Regions from separate parts of the Corallincola spongiicola genome, predicted to be linked through region 2. Evidence: predicted binding sites of a transcription regulator. Region 2 holds the regulator's gene; the other holds the start of a gene.
The links. Region 2 encodes sigma-54, which starts transcription at its own class of promoters, with help from an activator protein. Its sites were predicted from a motif close to GTTGGCACGNNNNTNGNNT; they were not measured.
Positions count from the first base shown of each region.

Region 1 (7,945 bases), on a different contig from region 2:
AACGCTGATGCGTATCCCTTCGAGCTCCTGAGTGAGCACGACGTCGACTTCCCCCTCCTGGGTAAACTTCACTGCGTTACTGACCAAGTTGGCAAGGATCTGGCGTAATCGGTTGGCATCGCCAATGACTAGCTCAGGTAAGCGGTGGTCGACAATATAGTTAATCTCAAGCCCTTTACGTTGTGCCTGATCCGCAAACAGGTAGCAGGTCTCAGAGACCAGCTGCTTAATATCAAACTGCAATTGTTCAAGTTCAACTTTACCCGCCTCAATTTTTGAGTAATCGAGCAGGTTGTTAATTAACCCAAGCAGCATCTCGCCGGATCTATGGGTGGTGATCGCGAAACGTCGCTGCTGTTCGCTAAGGGGGGACCGCAATAACAGCTCTGTCATCCCCAACACACTATTCATCGGTGTGCGGATCTCATGGCTAATGTTGGCTAAGAATGCGGTTTTTGATTGATTGGCTTCTTCTGCTCTTTCTTTGGCGTCATTTAACTCTTCAACGGTATGCCCCAGCTGCTGGTTGAGTTGCACCAGATCGTCGGTGCGAGCGGCAACTTCCCTCTCTAGCGCTTGTTTTTGCTCATAAGCAAGGCGTGTTTTCGCCCGTTGCTTCTGCCAGAAATGCCACACGATAAAACCAAGCATCAAGGCATATAAGGTGTATGCCCACCAGGTTCGCCATGGTGGAGGCGTGATGGTGATGTCTAGGGTCATGGGAGGACTGTCCCAGACGCCGTTTGTACGTGTTGCCTGAACCAATAATGTGTAATTTCCCGCGGGTAGATTTGTGAAAGTTGCTCGATGTTGGTTTCCAATCTCCACCCAGTCACTATCAAAGCGATCTAGTTTGTATCGATACTGAACTCTTTTAGGTGAGTGGTATTCTAACGCAGAAAAATCAAAAGACAGAAGGTAGTCTAAATAGTTGAACGTTAAATGAGATATTTTATGAGGAGGTTCTTTGAATTTCTGCTTCTTGTTTAGACGATATACACCGGTGAGTACAACAGGCGCCATTTTTTTATTGCTAATTAGTTGTGAAGGCGTAAACCTGTTATATCCCTTACTCCCCCCGAAGAAAAGTTCACCAGAAGAGTTCCGGTAAGATGAGGCGAAGTTAAAGTCATTATCTTGTAATCCATGAGATTTATCAAAGTGTCTGAATGTGAGATTATCTGGGTTTATTCTCGTTAGCCCTTTATTACTTCCTACCCAAAGGTATCCTTGATCATCTGATATCATGGAATACAGTTGCTTGTCGTCTAATCCTGTTTCTCTACTGACCAGTTTGAAATTATTTATACCTTGCTTTCGGTCTGTTGGTGGCCATATTACTAACATGCTGTCTTGTAATGTCACCCATAAGTTTAGATTTTTATCTTCTTGTATGGATGTTACAAAAGAATTTGAGAGCTTTTTCCCGTCGTACAGTATGGGAAATCTAGAAAAACTGCCGTCTTCGTTATATCTGCTTATTTCGTTATCGGTTCCTATCCATATGTCACCACTAGAATCCTCATAAATAACAAATACTCTGTCACTACTTAAGGAGTTTTTATCATTAACATCGTGTTGGAAGACCGTGAATTCAGTTGATCCCTTCGGCATGAGGTTCAATCCTCCACCATAGGTTCCAACCCACGTGTTTTCTAAAGAATCAACAAATATGGAAGTTATTGAATTGCTACTAATGCTGCCCCGTTTTGCCTTGTTGTGAACGTATAGCGTTACTCTCTCATTTGCTAAATCTATAACTTCCAACCCATCAGAACGAGTCCCGATCCAAATGGTATCTTTGTGAGAATAAAGAGTCATTATTCTTTTTGAGCTTATTGGATAACCAAATATCTCTTGTATTGGTCTTGGTTTAGGGGCGCCATCTTCTTGGATTTGCACAGACTGGTAGCTGCCTATCCATGTCGTTTTGTCTATTGATTCTCCAAAGCCGAAAACGAGATTGTCAGCTAGCCCTTGATCTTTATTTATTGTGTAGAAGCTATTTTTACTGCCTAAAAATAGACTGTTGAAGCACCCAATCCATAATGTACCATCAGGGTCTTGGTAAATATCTAGAACCATTGCTCCATCCATGGCATTGTTTTGTTTTGGATATGGAACAAATGCCTTTTTTTCCTTATCGTAAAAAGCTAACCCACTTTCTGTCGCTAGCCAGATGACACCATCGAAATCCTGATGTATGTCCCTTATTACGCCTTTTGATACTATTTCATCTGATGAGATTTTTATAAGGTTTTCGTAGTTCGATGTTAGCATGAACATGCTGGCATTCTCACCGCTAATCCAAATATTACCTTGGTTGTCTTCCATTATTGATGAAACTATTAATGGCGGGGGTGAAGAACTTTTATGTTGTTTTAATGTGAAGTGCTGAGTTTCTTTTGAAAGAGGGGTGTATTTAATTAATCCATTTCCATCCGTTCCAAACCAAATGTTACCATGGTGGTCTTCGATGGAAGCTAGTATCGTATTTTCATTTAGTATTAGAGACAATGATTTTGATGAGCAGTTTGAGTAGTTTTTTTCGTGTGTATCGAAACAAATAAGTCCGCCGCCATCGAATCCAAGCCATAACATCCCTTTGCTATCATGTAATACATTCCATATGGAATTCTTATCTGATATTTTGTTTTGAGGTAAGCTAAATCTTGTAAAGCTTTCTCCATCTGGATTTATCAGGTTGATTCCTTCTGAATATGTTACAACCCACATTTCTTCTGTTTGTAAATCTTGACTGATAGATATGACATTGTCAGATGAGATACTCTGCTCGTTTTCAATATTACTTGTGTAATTATAAGTGTTGTTGCCATTAAGCCTAGTGAGCCCGCCTTGTGTTGCCAACCAAATGAACCCATCTTTGTCTTTGAACGTTTGACGAATAGTGTTTTGTGCTATTTCATCTCGATATTGAGATGGTGAAAAAATGTAGTTTGGGGTAGAGGGGGTAAATGTACTGTAGGCATTGCTAGTTAATAAGCAAAGCTGAAGAAAACAAAGAGAAATGAGTTTATTGTATTTCTTCAGCTTAACCATTATTCAACTCCAAAAGCTACTGTTGTGGTACCCAGCTAGTACCCAGTACTTCTTTTTCCTGGTGGGTATTTGCTTGATAAATTGATTGTGCGTTCCACGGGTTGCCAGCGTTCCAAGGATTACCTGCGTTCCACGGGTTGCCAGCGTTCCATGGGTTACCAGCGTTCCATGGGTTGCCAGCGTTCCACGGGTTGCCAGCGTTCCATGGGTTGCCTGCGTTCCATGGGTTGCCAGCGTTCCATGGGTTGCCTGCATCCCAAGCTAAATGTTCTTGTTGCCTAACATGGAAGATGTCTTCGTTGTCTTGGAATGCCGGTCCATAGAAGTGTTCTTCGTCTTCTATATCTTTAGTAATGTCTAGATTTTCGTTGGCGCAGTCTACAAGTTCGCTTGCAAGTGCCCGCATGGCATTCATATAACCAGCACCTTGCTGAAACACGCTATAAACCGCTTCGCCATTGTCATCTACAGCAAAAGCAGATGTCGCAATCAGTCGGCATTTTACGGTATCTGGCGTTAATGTGGGATCGGCACTTAGTAAAAGTGCGGCAATGCCCGATGTTACGCCTGCGGCTTGTGATGAACCCGATACCATCAAATGATTACCAAGCTGATATTGCGGGAATTGTTGTGAAAGTGCTGTGATTGGTTCAACGATCCCCAACATATGCCCGCCAGGTGCTACGGCTTCCGGTTTCACAAACGCTTCATAGGTCGGCCCTGCAGATGAGAAGTTAGCAAGATAGTCATCGGAGATATCGTCGGGGGTATAGTTATCACTGACAGCACCCACTGTCATCACATAGGGAACGTTGCCTGGCACACCTATGGTCATCGCCTCTGGGCCGTTGTTACCAGCGGCAGCCACGACGAAGATACCCGCTTGCCAAGCCTTCATCACTGCTTGGTTGATTGGATCTTCCCAATAGTAAGAGGATGGGGGAGCACTGAATGATAGGTTGAGTACACGTATGTTGTGCTCATCTTTATGGTCGATGACGAACTGAATTGCTCGAATAACATCCAGATAAGTGGCTTTGCCCTCGACATCAAACGCTTTAACAATAACCAGATCTGCATCGGGAGCCACACCATGGTATGCGCCGGTAAAGGCACCCTCGGCTGTACTTTCCAGGCTGCTGGCGATCATTGAAGCAATATGGGAGCCATGACCATTCTCATCTAATGCGCTGCCTTCGAGATCCTGAATGGCATCATAGGTGGCAAGAATACGGCTTTCCAGTTGGGTGTTTTGACCCAAACCGCTATTGGCTGACCAAATTCCCGAATCGATAACGGCAACAGTGACTCCGGCACCTGTATTGCCTTCGGAATGGACTTGGTCGGCATCAATAGGATGAGTGTAATAGCTGTTTTCGACACTGTTATCTAAGCCGTCATAGCCGGTAACTAATTTGGTTTCGCAACCTTCTGCAAACCCAGCTATCAGCTGGAAGTCGGATTGCTCAGCGATGTTGTATAGCGGTTCGTTGTTGACGAAATTGAGTTGCAGGTTGACTTGACCATCGCTAGGGATTTGACGCGCCAGTGCGGTTGACAACATCTGCTCTGAGGTTTGCAATAAACTGCCACTTGGCATCTCGGCTTCATCCAGCTCCTCATATAACAGGTCACCAAAAGTGATACTGGTCAGTTGCCCATAGCTTTCCGGCCAATTGAAATCGATTTGTGACAGCGTAATTGGCTCGCTTCCCATATTGAACAATGACCAGCTGATATGGTCTTGCTCAATTTTCAGGATATGGTCGCCTGTGACACCACAACCCGTTACCGAGTCGAGTGTTGCAACGCCATTGGCCTGGATCCGTCTTACCAGTCTGGATTGACTCAGGGCGTTTATCTGTTGCTGCGTCAGTTCCGCTCCCACTGCATTGATCACATCCAACTGGTGAGTGACTTTGCCGCCAAGATCAGTCACCAGTTTTGCGAGTTGTTCAGTGTCTTTCCCCTGGATCAGTACTTGACTGGTGGGGGCGGTAACGTCGACCGCTTGATGATTTTGGTACACCGCATATGTGCTAAATGCGGAGAAAACAAAAATTGCTGATATAAACAGCATATTGCGTCGTGAACGCTTTTTGCTGTTGGAACTGTGCTGCGTCATTTTTACTGCCTTTACAATGGTTAAGTGACTGGGTTATGTGTCCAGACTTCTGTTAATCCATTGTCAAACGGCCGGGCGAGCATCTCTTGTGTGAGTCATCCGACTGCCCGGCTGAACGACTGGTCACAAAATGTCCCGCATTATTATGCAAATGTTATGCAAAAGTAAATAACATGATGTTTTATAAGGAAAAGCTTATTCTGGTTTTGTGAAAAAATTGTGACAATTTTGGCTGGGGAAGGGGGTGACAAATAAAAGGCGGCTCAGCAAAGCTGGAGCCGCTTTCTTGCCGATAGGCATGAGTTAGGGTTTGTTTAACTCTTGTTCCAGGCGGTGGCTGATCGCATCTGGTGAGCTAGTGTGTTGGGCCAATAGTGCATACATCACAGGCACAATGAGCAGGGTAAACAGTGTGGCGATCAAAATGCCAGCGAGTACCACTACACCAATAACAAAGCGGGTTTCGCTACCGGCACCGGATGACAACACCAATGGCAGTGCACCAAAAGCGGTGGTTACCCCGGTCATTAGAATGGGACGCAGGCGCTGGCCGGATGCTTGCAGCAAGGCCTCATCAAAATTCATTCCTTGATCACGTAGCTGATTAGCAAACTCAACGATCAGGATGCCGTTCTTCGCTGCCAGCCCCACCAGCATGATGATACCTATCTGGCTATAGATATTGAGCGACTGGCCAAATAGATAGAGACCAATCAAGGCGCCCATCATGGCTAAAGGCACGGTCAACATAATGACAATGGGGTGAATATAGCTTTCGAACTGTGCTGCTAATACCAGAAAGACGACAATCAGTGCCAGCATAAACACAAAGTAGATCGAGGCCCCTGATTCTTGATAATCCTGGGATAGGCCTTTGTAGCTGATCACTGCATCACCGGGCAGCACCCGATAAGCCAGCTCATCCAGATAGCTCAATGCTTCGCCTAAGGTGTAGCCATCTGCCAGATTGGCTTCAATAGTGATTGAGCGCATACGGTTGTAGCGATTCAGGTTACCAGCGTCAGCAAACTCTTCAATATTGACCAAACTCGATAGCGGGATCAGCTCTTTGCTGTAATCACTGCGCACATAGATATTGGTCATATCCGTTGGCGCGCTTTGATCTTCACGGTTACCTTCGAGGATCACATCATACTCTTCTCCACGGTGTTGGAAGGTGGTGGCGATACGGCTGCCTAACATGGTTTCCAATGTACGACCTATGGTTTCCACTGATACGCCTAAATCACCTGCACGTTCGGTATCGATGCGTACCTGCAGCTGTGGCTTGGTCTCTTTGTAATCGTGGTCGATACCGATTAAGCCGGGGTTGTTTTTTGCTTCGTTGATGAGCAGATCACGCCAGCGAGCCAGTTCATCATAGTCGCTACCGCCGATCACAAACTGTACTGGCTTACCGGTACCGCCACCCAGTGCTTGGCGCATGACTGGAAAGGCGCGGATCCCGGCAAGATCACCTAACTTGCTTCGGGCTTCCCCCATCAGCTGCCAGGCGCTTTCCCTGTTGGCCCAATCTTCCAATACGATGATGGCAAAGCCACCAGAAAAATCTTGGGTTTGCCCCCATGCCCGGGGCGTGCGGATCAGCAGTCGTTTCACTGAGCCGCGTTCTACTAACGGCATCAGGCGCCGTTCTACTTCGTCCATGTAGCTCTGGCTGTAATCAAACGTTGCGCCTTCTGGTGCGCTAACAACAATGAAGAAAGCGCCGCGATCTTCTTTTGGAGTGAACTCCCCTGGTACCTGTTTGAGCAGCCAGGCACAGCTGATCAGCGCAGCGAGAATCAATACCAGGGTCAGGCTTGGTTTATGGATCGAGGTGCGCAGCGCGCTGATGTAGTTATCACGAAACTTATTCAGTGCTCTGTCTACCTGGCGAGTTAACCAGCCAGGCTGCTCGTGCGGCACAAGCAATTTCGAGCACATCATTGGTGAAAGGCTGAGTGCCACTAAGCTGGAAAACGCCACGGCTGCACTCATGGTGACAGCGAATTCGGTAAATAGCTTGCCAAGATCGCCTTCGAGGAAGGTGATAGGCATGAATACCGAGATCAATACCAGCGTGGTGGCAATGACGGCAAAAGAGACTTGGCGTGCGCCGAGAAATGCTGCTACTAAAGGGGATTCCCCCAGTTCTATTCGACGATGGATGTTTTCCAGCATCACGATGGCATCATCTACCACCATACCAATGGCGAGGATCAAGGCTAACAAGGTCAACATATTAATGGTGTAACCGAGCAGATAAAGCACGATAAAGGTGCCCATCAATGATACCGGCACCGTCAGCGCCGGGATCAGCATGGCACGCGCGCTGCCGAGAAACAGATAGATAACGATCACGACCAGCGTAATGGCGATAAATAGGGTTTGATAAACCTCTTTCACTGACTGCTCGATAAAGACTGAGCTGTCGTAACTGTTGATCAGCTCCATCCCCTCCGGCAGGGTGCGGTCTACTTCGATAGCCATCGCGCGCGCCGCACGTGCTACCGACAGGGTATTGGCAGTGGATTGTTTGGTGATCCCGATACCCACCATGGGTACGCCATTGCCACGGAATGATAGCCGCTCCTCGGAAGCGGCCAGTTCGACCTTGGCAACATCACTTAAACGCACGAGATAACCGTCGTCACCTTGAGTCAGTACCAGATCCTGAAACTGTTCTGCGGTATTAAAGGCGCGCTGCACACGCACGGTGAACTGGCGATCCACCGATTCGACACTACCGGCAGGTAG
Region 1 covers NZ_SHLY01000003.1:225,789-233,733, forward strand. The annotation lists gene EXY25_RS11300 (hybrid sensor histidine kinase/response regulator) at 1-3,060, opposite strand, end outside; gene EXY25_RS11305 (S8 family peptidase) at 3,077-5,185, opposite strand; gene EXY25_RS11310 (efflux RND transporter permease subunit) at 5,489-7,945, opposite strand, start outside.
Region 1: the regulator sigma-54 is predicted to act here: its motif matches at 5,331-5,349, upstream of EXY25_RS11305 (S8 family peptidase).

Region 2 (7,945 bases):
AAATACCCACGCTACTAAACATCAATGCCAATAACGGCATGCTAATGATGCCAGACCAAAAGCGAGGAGCGACGATCCGCTTCAACGGGTCGACAGCCATCATCTCCAAACTAGAGAGCTGCTCAGTGGCTTTCATTAAACCGATTTCAGCGGTCATGGCCGAACCCGCTCTGCCGGCAAACAGCAGTGCGGTAACCACTGGGCCAAGTTCCCTTAAAAGGGCCAAAGCAACCATAGGTCCAATGCTGGCTTCTGCACTGTAGTCCACCAATACATTATAGGCTTGCAATCCCAGTACCATGCCAATAAACAGCCCTGATACTAAGACAATCAACATCGACAAAACGCCGGTGATATAAATCTGCTTAATCAGCAGTGGAAAACCACGGCGTATAGAAAAACGCCCGAATAGCACAGCGGTCAACAATAAAGTAGCCCTGCCTGCGCCCGCCAAACTATCCAATACGCCGACGCCTAAGAGACGAATTCTCTCAATCACTTCGGATCAACTCCCTTAAGATCCTCTGCAAAACTATTCGCAGGAAAATGAAATGGCACAGGACCATCATGGGCACCATCTAAAAACTGGCGTACCAGCGGCGACTCTGATTGTCGAATCCGTTCTGGTGTGCCCTGACCAATCACCTTTTGGTCAGCAATAATATAAACGTAGTCGGCGATACTCATCACTTCCGGCACGTCATGGGTTACCACAATGGACGTCATATTTAATGCACTATTAAGTGACCGGATTAACTTAACCAATATTCCCAGAGAAATTGGATCCTGACCAGCAAACGGTTCATCGTACATGATCAGGTCAGGATCTAATGCAATTGCCCGAGCGAGTGCGGCTCGGCGCGCCATGCCTCCAGAGAGCTCACTTGGCATTAAATCCCTAGCCCCTCTTAACCCCACGGCTTCAAGCTTCATTAATACGATAGAACGAATCAACTCTTCTGGTAGGGCAGTGTGTTCGCGAATAGGAAACGCCACATTGTCAAAAACGTCCTGCTCGGTAAACAAAGCGCCGCTTTGAAAAAGCATGCTCATCCGCTTCCGAGCCTCATAAAGCTGGTGTCGGCTCATGCTTGGAATGTCGTCACCGTCGAACAACACCTCACCTTTAGTCGGTGTTAGTTGGCCACCAATCAGACGCAAGAGGGTCGTTTTGCCGATACCGCTAGGCCCCATAATGGCAACCACTTTGCCACGGGGAATGGTCAAATTCAGATCTTTATAGATAAATCTCTGGCCACGACGAAATGTAAGATTGCGTATATCAACAACGTTTTCAGTTGCCATGCTCCATAACCTCTACCGACTCTCGGGGCCAGTTGGCCGCATTGTCCCTTTAGCGGGCCGCTGATTGTATCCTTTTTACGTCTCGCGACCAAATCGAAAACTATTCAAAAAACTGTTTCTGATTATTGCTATGTTCGACATATCATTAAAAAAATGTCACTCTCTGCCACCAAAATGGCGCTTTCCTTGCATCTTTTATCAACGGTCAAAGATTAAAACCTTATGCTAATTCCGGCTCTCATTGTCATAGTTTCCCTCATAGTGCTGGTTTGGAGCGCAGACAAATTTGTCTATGGCGCAGCCGGGCTGGCTCGAAACCTTGGAATATCCCCCCTTGTCATTGGCTTAACTGTTGTCGCTTTCGGCTCTTCTGCGCCAGAAATGCTCGTGGCGGCATCCGCCTCCCTGAATGGCAACCCCGACACGGCGGTGGGTAACGCATTAGGTTCCAACATTACTAATATAGCCATGGTATTGGGAATTACCGCCTTAGTACGCCCGTTGAAAGTATCCTCGGCCACTCTCAAACGTGAGTTCCCGCTCTTGCTGCTAATTACGTTTGGTGTCAGTGCGATGTTTCTCGATCTCAACCTCAGCATCATTGATGGTTGTTTGTTAGTTGCCGGTCTGATTGCATTTACTGGTTTGATGATGCGTATATCGATGCAGGAAGCCAAGGCTGGAGATCCCCTGATTACGGAGGCTGAAGCAGAGATCCCAAGCGATCTTCCCACAGCCAAAGCCGTCTTGTGGCTGGCCATTGGACTTCTACTGTTATTAGGCAGCAGTGAGCTTCTCGTCACAAACGCGGTTGAACTGGCCCACTATTTTGGTGTCAGTGATCTAGTCATTGGCTTAACGATCATCGCCATTGGCACCAGTTTGCCGGAGTTAGCCGCCAGTGTGGCCGGCGCCCTGCGAAATGAAGGCGATTTGGCACTGGGTAATATTATCGGTTCAAACATCTTCAATTTGTTTGCTGTACTTGCCATGCCAGCGCTATTGGCGCCAGGTAAAATAGACGAGCAAGCCTTGTATCGCGATATACCGATAATGATTGGGGTAACGGTGTTGCTGTTCATTTTTTGTTATGGCTGGCGTGGTAAACGGATATTGGCCAAATGGGAAGGCGGCCTATTAGCTGCCTGCTTTATCGGTTACCAGATCCTTTTATTCAGTAACTTACGCTAAGCTTGGCTATAGCGCACCAAAGAAGCATGTTGAGAGAAGTGATGACAGAAACCGTTCAGACACTTTATGGCCATGTTAAAGCCGACATCTTGGCAAAAGCAGCGCGAATTCGACTACTGATTTGCGATGTTGACGGCGTATTCTCCGATGGCCGAATTTATCTTGGCAACGATGGCGAAGAACTAAAAGCTTTCCACACTCGAGATGGGTATGGCATTAAAGCCCTGCAATCCTCAGACGTCGCGGTTGCCGTCATCACAGGTAGACAATCGAATATCGTTGAACAGCGCATGACCGCTTTGGGTGTTGCTCATATTTTCCAAGGCCAAGATAACAAAGTGCAAGCATTCTCCAGCCTTCTTACCACGACCAACTTAACGCCAGAGCAGTGCGCTTATATTGGCGATGATCTGGTTGATGCCCCGGTGATGCAACAGGTCGGACTCGCCATCAGCGTGCAAGATGCTCACCCCATGCTCCATCGCTTTAGCCACTATCAAACCGTGATCCCGGGTGGGCGAGGAGCAGTGAGAGAGGTGTGCGATCTAATTTTGCAAGCACAAGACAAATTAGAGACAAGCCAAGGTTTGAGCATATGAACCGGGTTATTCTTTTTACCGTCATACTGTTTGGGGCTGCCATCGGGCTCTACTACTATCAGAGTTTGCTAAAGTCCGAGATCGATATTAATGCGAACAATCAAGGACAACAGCGGCCTGACTATACGGCCAAAACACTGCGCAGCAGGATTTACAACCAAGAGGGTCAGCTAGAGAATCAAATCTGGGCCAGCAACATGAAGTATTACACTGGTTCGATGACTCTTACGCAATTTGATGCGCCCAAGTTAGTCGTCTACCCAAGCGGTAAGCGTTCTGGTTGGACCTTAAACGCAAGCCATGGTGAATTAGAGCAAAACAACCTACTGCGTTTATCAGAAGATGTTGTGATCACCATGCTAACAGCACAGAATCAAACCAATACCTTACTGACAGATTATGTTGACATAGACCTGACAACCAATGATGTCAGCAGTGATCAACCAGTCACAGTAAAAGGGCCTGGCTACCGACTCGATGGAGTTGGATTAAAGGGCAACGTCGAACAAGAGCACATCGAAGTGCTAAATGATGTAAAAGCGACCTATGAACCTGAAAAATAGATTCACCTTCAGCTTAGTCGGCTTATTGCTGACCACATCGGCTTCCCTAGGCGCCGTTGAAAGTGACTTTAATAAAGAAGTCCGCGTGGATGCAAAACGCCAAAGTATCGATATTCAAAAAGGCATTATCTCCTTCTTTGACGACGTCACGGTAAATCAAGGCACATTACAGATCTTTGCCGACACTTTGCAGGTTGAGCAATCCGCAGGCGCAGGAAAAGAGGTGCTCATCGCTGTCGGTAAACCAGCGAAGTTCAGTCAGGTCTTGGAAAATGGCCAAAAAATGCATGCCGAAGCTGCAGAGATCCGTTACCGATTAGCAGATAACACTATCCAATTAACTGGCGCAGCGGTACTGACGCAGCAAGACAGCGTAGTGAAAGGCGAAACTATTCATTACGATATCGCCAAACAAAAAATGGTCGCAGAAAGTGGCACAGATAAAGATGATCGCGTGACAACCATTTTTCTCCCCGAACAGCTGCAACAACAGCTCGGCGAAAATAAGGAATAAACCATGGCGACATTGAAAGCCAGTCAATTAGCCAAGAGCTACAAAGATAGACAAGTAGTTAAGAATGTCTCTTTAGCGCTGAATGATGGCCAAATAGTTGGCTTATTGGGACCGAATGGGGCAGGTAAAACAACCACCTTCTATATGGTAGTTGGACTGGTACCCAACGATAAAGGGCGCATCACGATTGACGATGAAGATGTGACCCTTTCACCCATGCATATCAGAGCACGCAAGGGGATCGGTTACCTGCCACAGGAGTCCTCCATTTTTCGTAAGCTCAGTGTCGCTGACAACATCATGGCAGTACTGCAAACCCGTCCAGAGTTAAGCCGGTTACAGCGCACGGAAACCTTGGAACATCTGCTAGAAGAGTTTAGCATCACTCACATAAGAGATAGCTTAGGTATGTCACTGTCAGGTGGTGAACGCCGTCGAGTAGAGATAGCCAGAGCGCTGGCTGTGGAACCTAGGTTCGTGCTGCTGGATGAGCCTTTCGCTGGCGTAGACCCTATCTCAGTCACAGATATAAAAAAGATTATTCAACACCTTAGAGACCGTGGTCTCGGTGTATTGATCACTGATCATAACGTGCGAGAAACACTCGATGTGTGCGAATATGCTTATATCGTTAGCCACGGAGAGTTAATCGCCGAAGGAAAACCGGAACAAGTGTTAGCCGACCAAAAGGTACGAGACGTATATCTCGGGGAACAATTCCGGCTATAGTGTAAGTAACCAGCGTTGATACATCGGGCTCTTTTGAGTGCCGATTAACGATGACAGCAACAGCATTATTTTAAATGTCACGGAAGTAGATGAAACCGTCATTACAGTTACGTTTAGGTCAGCAACTCACCATGACGCCGCAATTGCAGCAAGCAATCCGGCTATTGCAATTGTCGACGCTCGACCTTCAGCAAGAGATCCAAGAAGCGCTGGATAATAATCCGCTACTCGAGCAAAACGAAGCGGAAGAAACCAGTGAGCAAGTTAATGGTGAAAGCCATACCGCGACTGACAAGCTGGAACAAACCACGGCTAATGCTGAAAATAATCAGTCGGAAGAGCGCGAAGATGCAGCCATGGAAACATCTGAGGCGCTCAACCAACAACAAATCAATGAAGAACTGCCTACCGATACAACCTGGGATGACCACCTTTCAGCAGCGCCCGTTTCAGGTTCCTCGTTCAGTGATGACGCCGACTTTACCTATCAAGGCGAAACCACAGAGTCGTTGCAAGATCATCTGGAATGGCAGATGCAATTAACCCCGTTCACAGATGTCGACAGAGCCATTGCGACATCGATAATCGATGGGATTGATGAATCGGGTTACCTGACGGTCACCGCCGACGATATTCTTACTTCTTTAGGGCAGGAAGATATCGAACTTGATGAAGTAGAAGCGGTCATTAAGCGAGTACAACTGTTCGATCCCATTGGCGTAGGTGCCCGCACATTGCAGGAGTGTCTGCTGGTACAACTCAATCAGTTTGCCAAAGAGACACCTTGGCTAAAAGAGTGCCGCCAGGTTATTGGCCAGTATATTGACCTGCTAGCCAGCCGGGATTATCGCCAATTGATGCGCAAGACCAAACTGAAAGAAGACCAGCTCCGTGAAGTTCTGCGGGTGATCCAATCGTTGAATCCGCGTCCCGGCAGCGCAGTGATCAGCGGTGATGAGCAATATGTGATCCCCGATGTGTCGGTAATGAAAAAAGCTGGACGTTGGGTGGTTGAGCTAAACCCCGACTCGGTACCCAAGCTGAAAGTGAATCAGCAATACGCAGCGATGAGCCGGACGGTAAAGAACACCACTGACAGTCAATATATACGCTCCCACCTGCAGGAAGCGAAGTGGTTTATCAAAAGTCTGGAAAGTCGTAACGACACCCTACTCAAGGTCGCCAACTGTATTGTACAGTTCCAACGCGACTTCTTTGAGTACGGCGATGAAGCGATGAAGCCAATGGTACTCAATGATATTGCCTTAGCGGTTGATATGCACGAGTCCACCATCTCTCGAGTAACCACACAAAAATATATGCATACCCCGCGGGGTATTTTCGAACTCAAGTATTTCTTCTCCAGTCATGTCAGTACTGAAAGTGGCGGAGAATGTTCTTCAACGGCAATTAGAGCGTTAATCAAGAAACTTGTGGCGGCAGAAATCCCTAATAAGCCTTTGTCAGATAGCAAGATTGCTGACCTACTGGCAGATCAGGGAATTCAGGTAGCGCGGAGAACCATTGCGAAGTATCGGGAATCCTTGTCTATTCCACCGTCAAATCAGCGAAAAAGCTTGCTATAGCAGGCAATAAAACTAAATAAGGATGAGGTCTATGCAAATCAATCTTACCGGCCATCATGTAGAAGTAACAGACTCTCTGCGAGAGTATGTCGACGGAAAATTTAGTAAATTAGAGCGCCACTTTGACCACATCAACAATGTCCACGTGATCCTCAATGTTGAGAAATTAACCCAAAAAGCCGAAGCCACACTGCACCTAAATGGTGGAGAGATCTTTGCGAATGCAGAGCATCGTGATATGTATGCAGCTATTGACTCGTTGATCGATAAACTCGATCGGCAAGTAATAAAACACAAAGAAAAGCTAAACGCTCACTAGAGATGTCTATGGATATATCATCCATACTTAGCCTGGACTGCACCCGAAGTGCAGTCCATGGTTCAAGTAAGAAACGAATATTAGAAATGGCCAGTGAATTGGCAGCCAAACACTTGCCAGAACATGGCCACAAAGCCATTTTCGAAAGTATTCTAGAACGTGAAAAGAAAGGCAGTACCGGTATAGGTAACGGCATTGCCATTCCCCACGGTAGGATCACTAACGCCAATAAAGCAGTCGCCGTGTTATTGCAGTGCGATGAGCCTATCGCCTTTGATGCAATTGATAACAAACCGGTGGATCTGATTTTCGCCCTCTTGGTTCCAGAACAGAGTTGTCAGGAACATCTGAAGACCTTGTCGGCTATCGCCGCCAAACTGTCAGATAAACAAGTCCTCAAACAGCTCCGCTGTGCCGCTAACGATCAACAATTATACGAAATCATCACCGATTCATGACCAGCACTGACGTGGCCGCAAAACCCAAACTAACAATTGTCAGTGGCCGCTCAGGCTCAGGCAAAAGTGTTGCGCTTCGCGTACTGGAGGATTTAGGTCACTACTGTGTCGACAACCTGCCGGTAGCCATGCTACCGACACTGGTTGCTCAGGTAAGTGGACACTATAGCGATATCGCCGTCAGCATTGACGTCAGAAACCTGCCCGAAGATCCACATACGCTGGAAACAATTCTCGACCTTTTATGTCAGCAATGCCGCTGTACGGTTCTGTTTATGGACGCGCAGCAAAGTGCATTGATCCAGCGCTTTAGCGAAACTCGACGGCTTCACCCACTCTCCAAACATGGTGTATCTCTGGAGCAAGCGATTGAAGCAGAGCAGCGCTTACTTGAACCGCTTATCTCCCGTGCCGATCTTCAGATAGACAGCTCTCAGCTGTCGATACATCAGCTCAGCGATCTGGTACGAGAACGGTTACTAGGCAATGCTGATCGCCATCTGGTTTTAGTATTTGAGTCCTTTGGCTTTAAATACGGTATTCCGCAAGATGCTGATTATGTGTTTGATGCACGATTCTTACCCAACCCCCATTGGGAACCAGAACTACGCCCCATGACCGGATTAGATGCTCCTGTTGAGCAGTTTTTTAGCCGCCAACCTATCGTGGCCAAATTCATCT
Region 2 covers NZ_SHLY01000004.1:236,713-244,657, forward strand. The annotation lists gene mlaE (lipid asymmetry maintenance ABC transporter permease subunit MlaE) at 1-499, opposite strand, end outside; gene mlaF (phospholipid ABC transporter ATP-binding protein MlaF) at 496-1,305, opposite strand; gene EXY25_RS13250 (calcium/sodium antiporter) at 1,528-2,496, shown strand; gene kdsC (3-deoxy-manno-octulosonate-8-phosphatase KdsC) at 2,538-3,095, shown strand; gene lptC (LPS export ABC transporter periplasmic protein LptC) at 3,092-3,658, shown strand; gene lptA (lipopolysaccharide transport periplasmic protein LptA) at 3,642-4,172, shown strand; gene lptB (LPS export ABC transporter ATP-binding protein) at 4,176-4,901, shown strand; gene EXY25_RS13275 (RNA polymerase factor sigma-54) at 4,991-6,487, shown strand; gene hpf (ribosome hibernation promoting factor) at 6,519-6,806, shown strand; gene ptsN (PTS IIA-like nitrogen regulatory protein PtsN) at 6,815-7,264, shown strand; gene rapZ (RNase adapter RapZ) at 7,261-7,945, shown strand, end outside.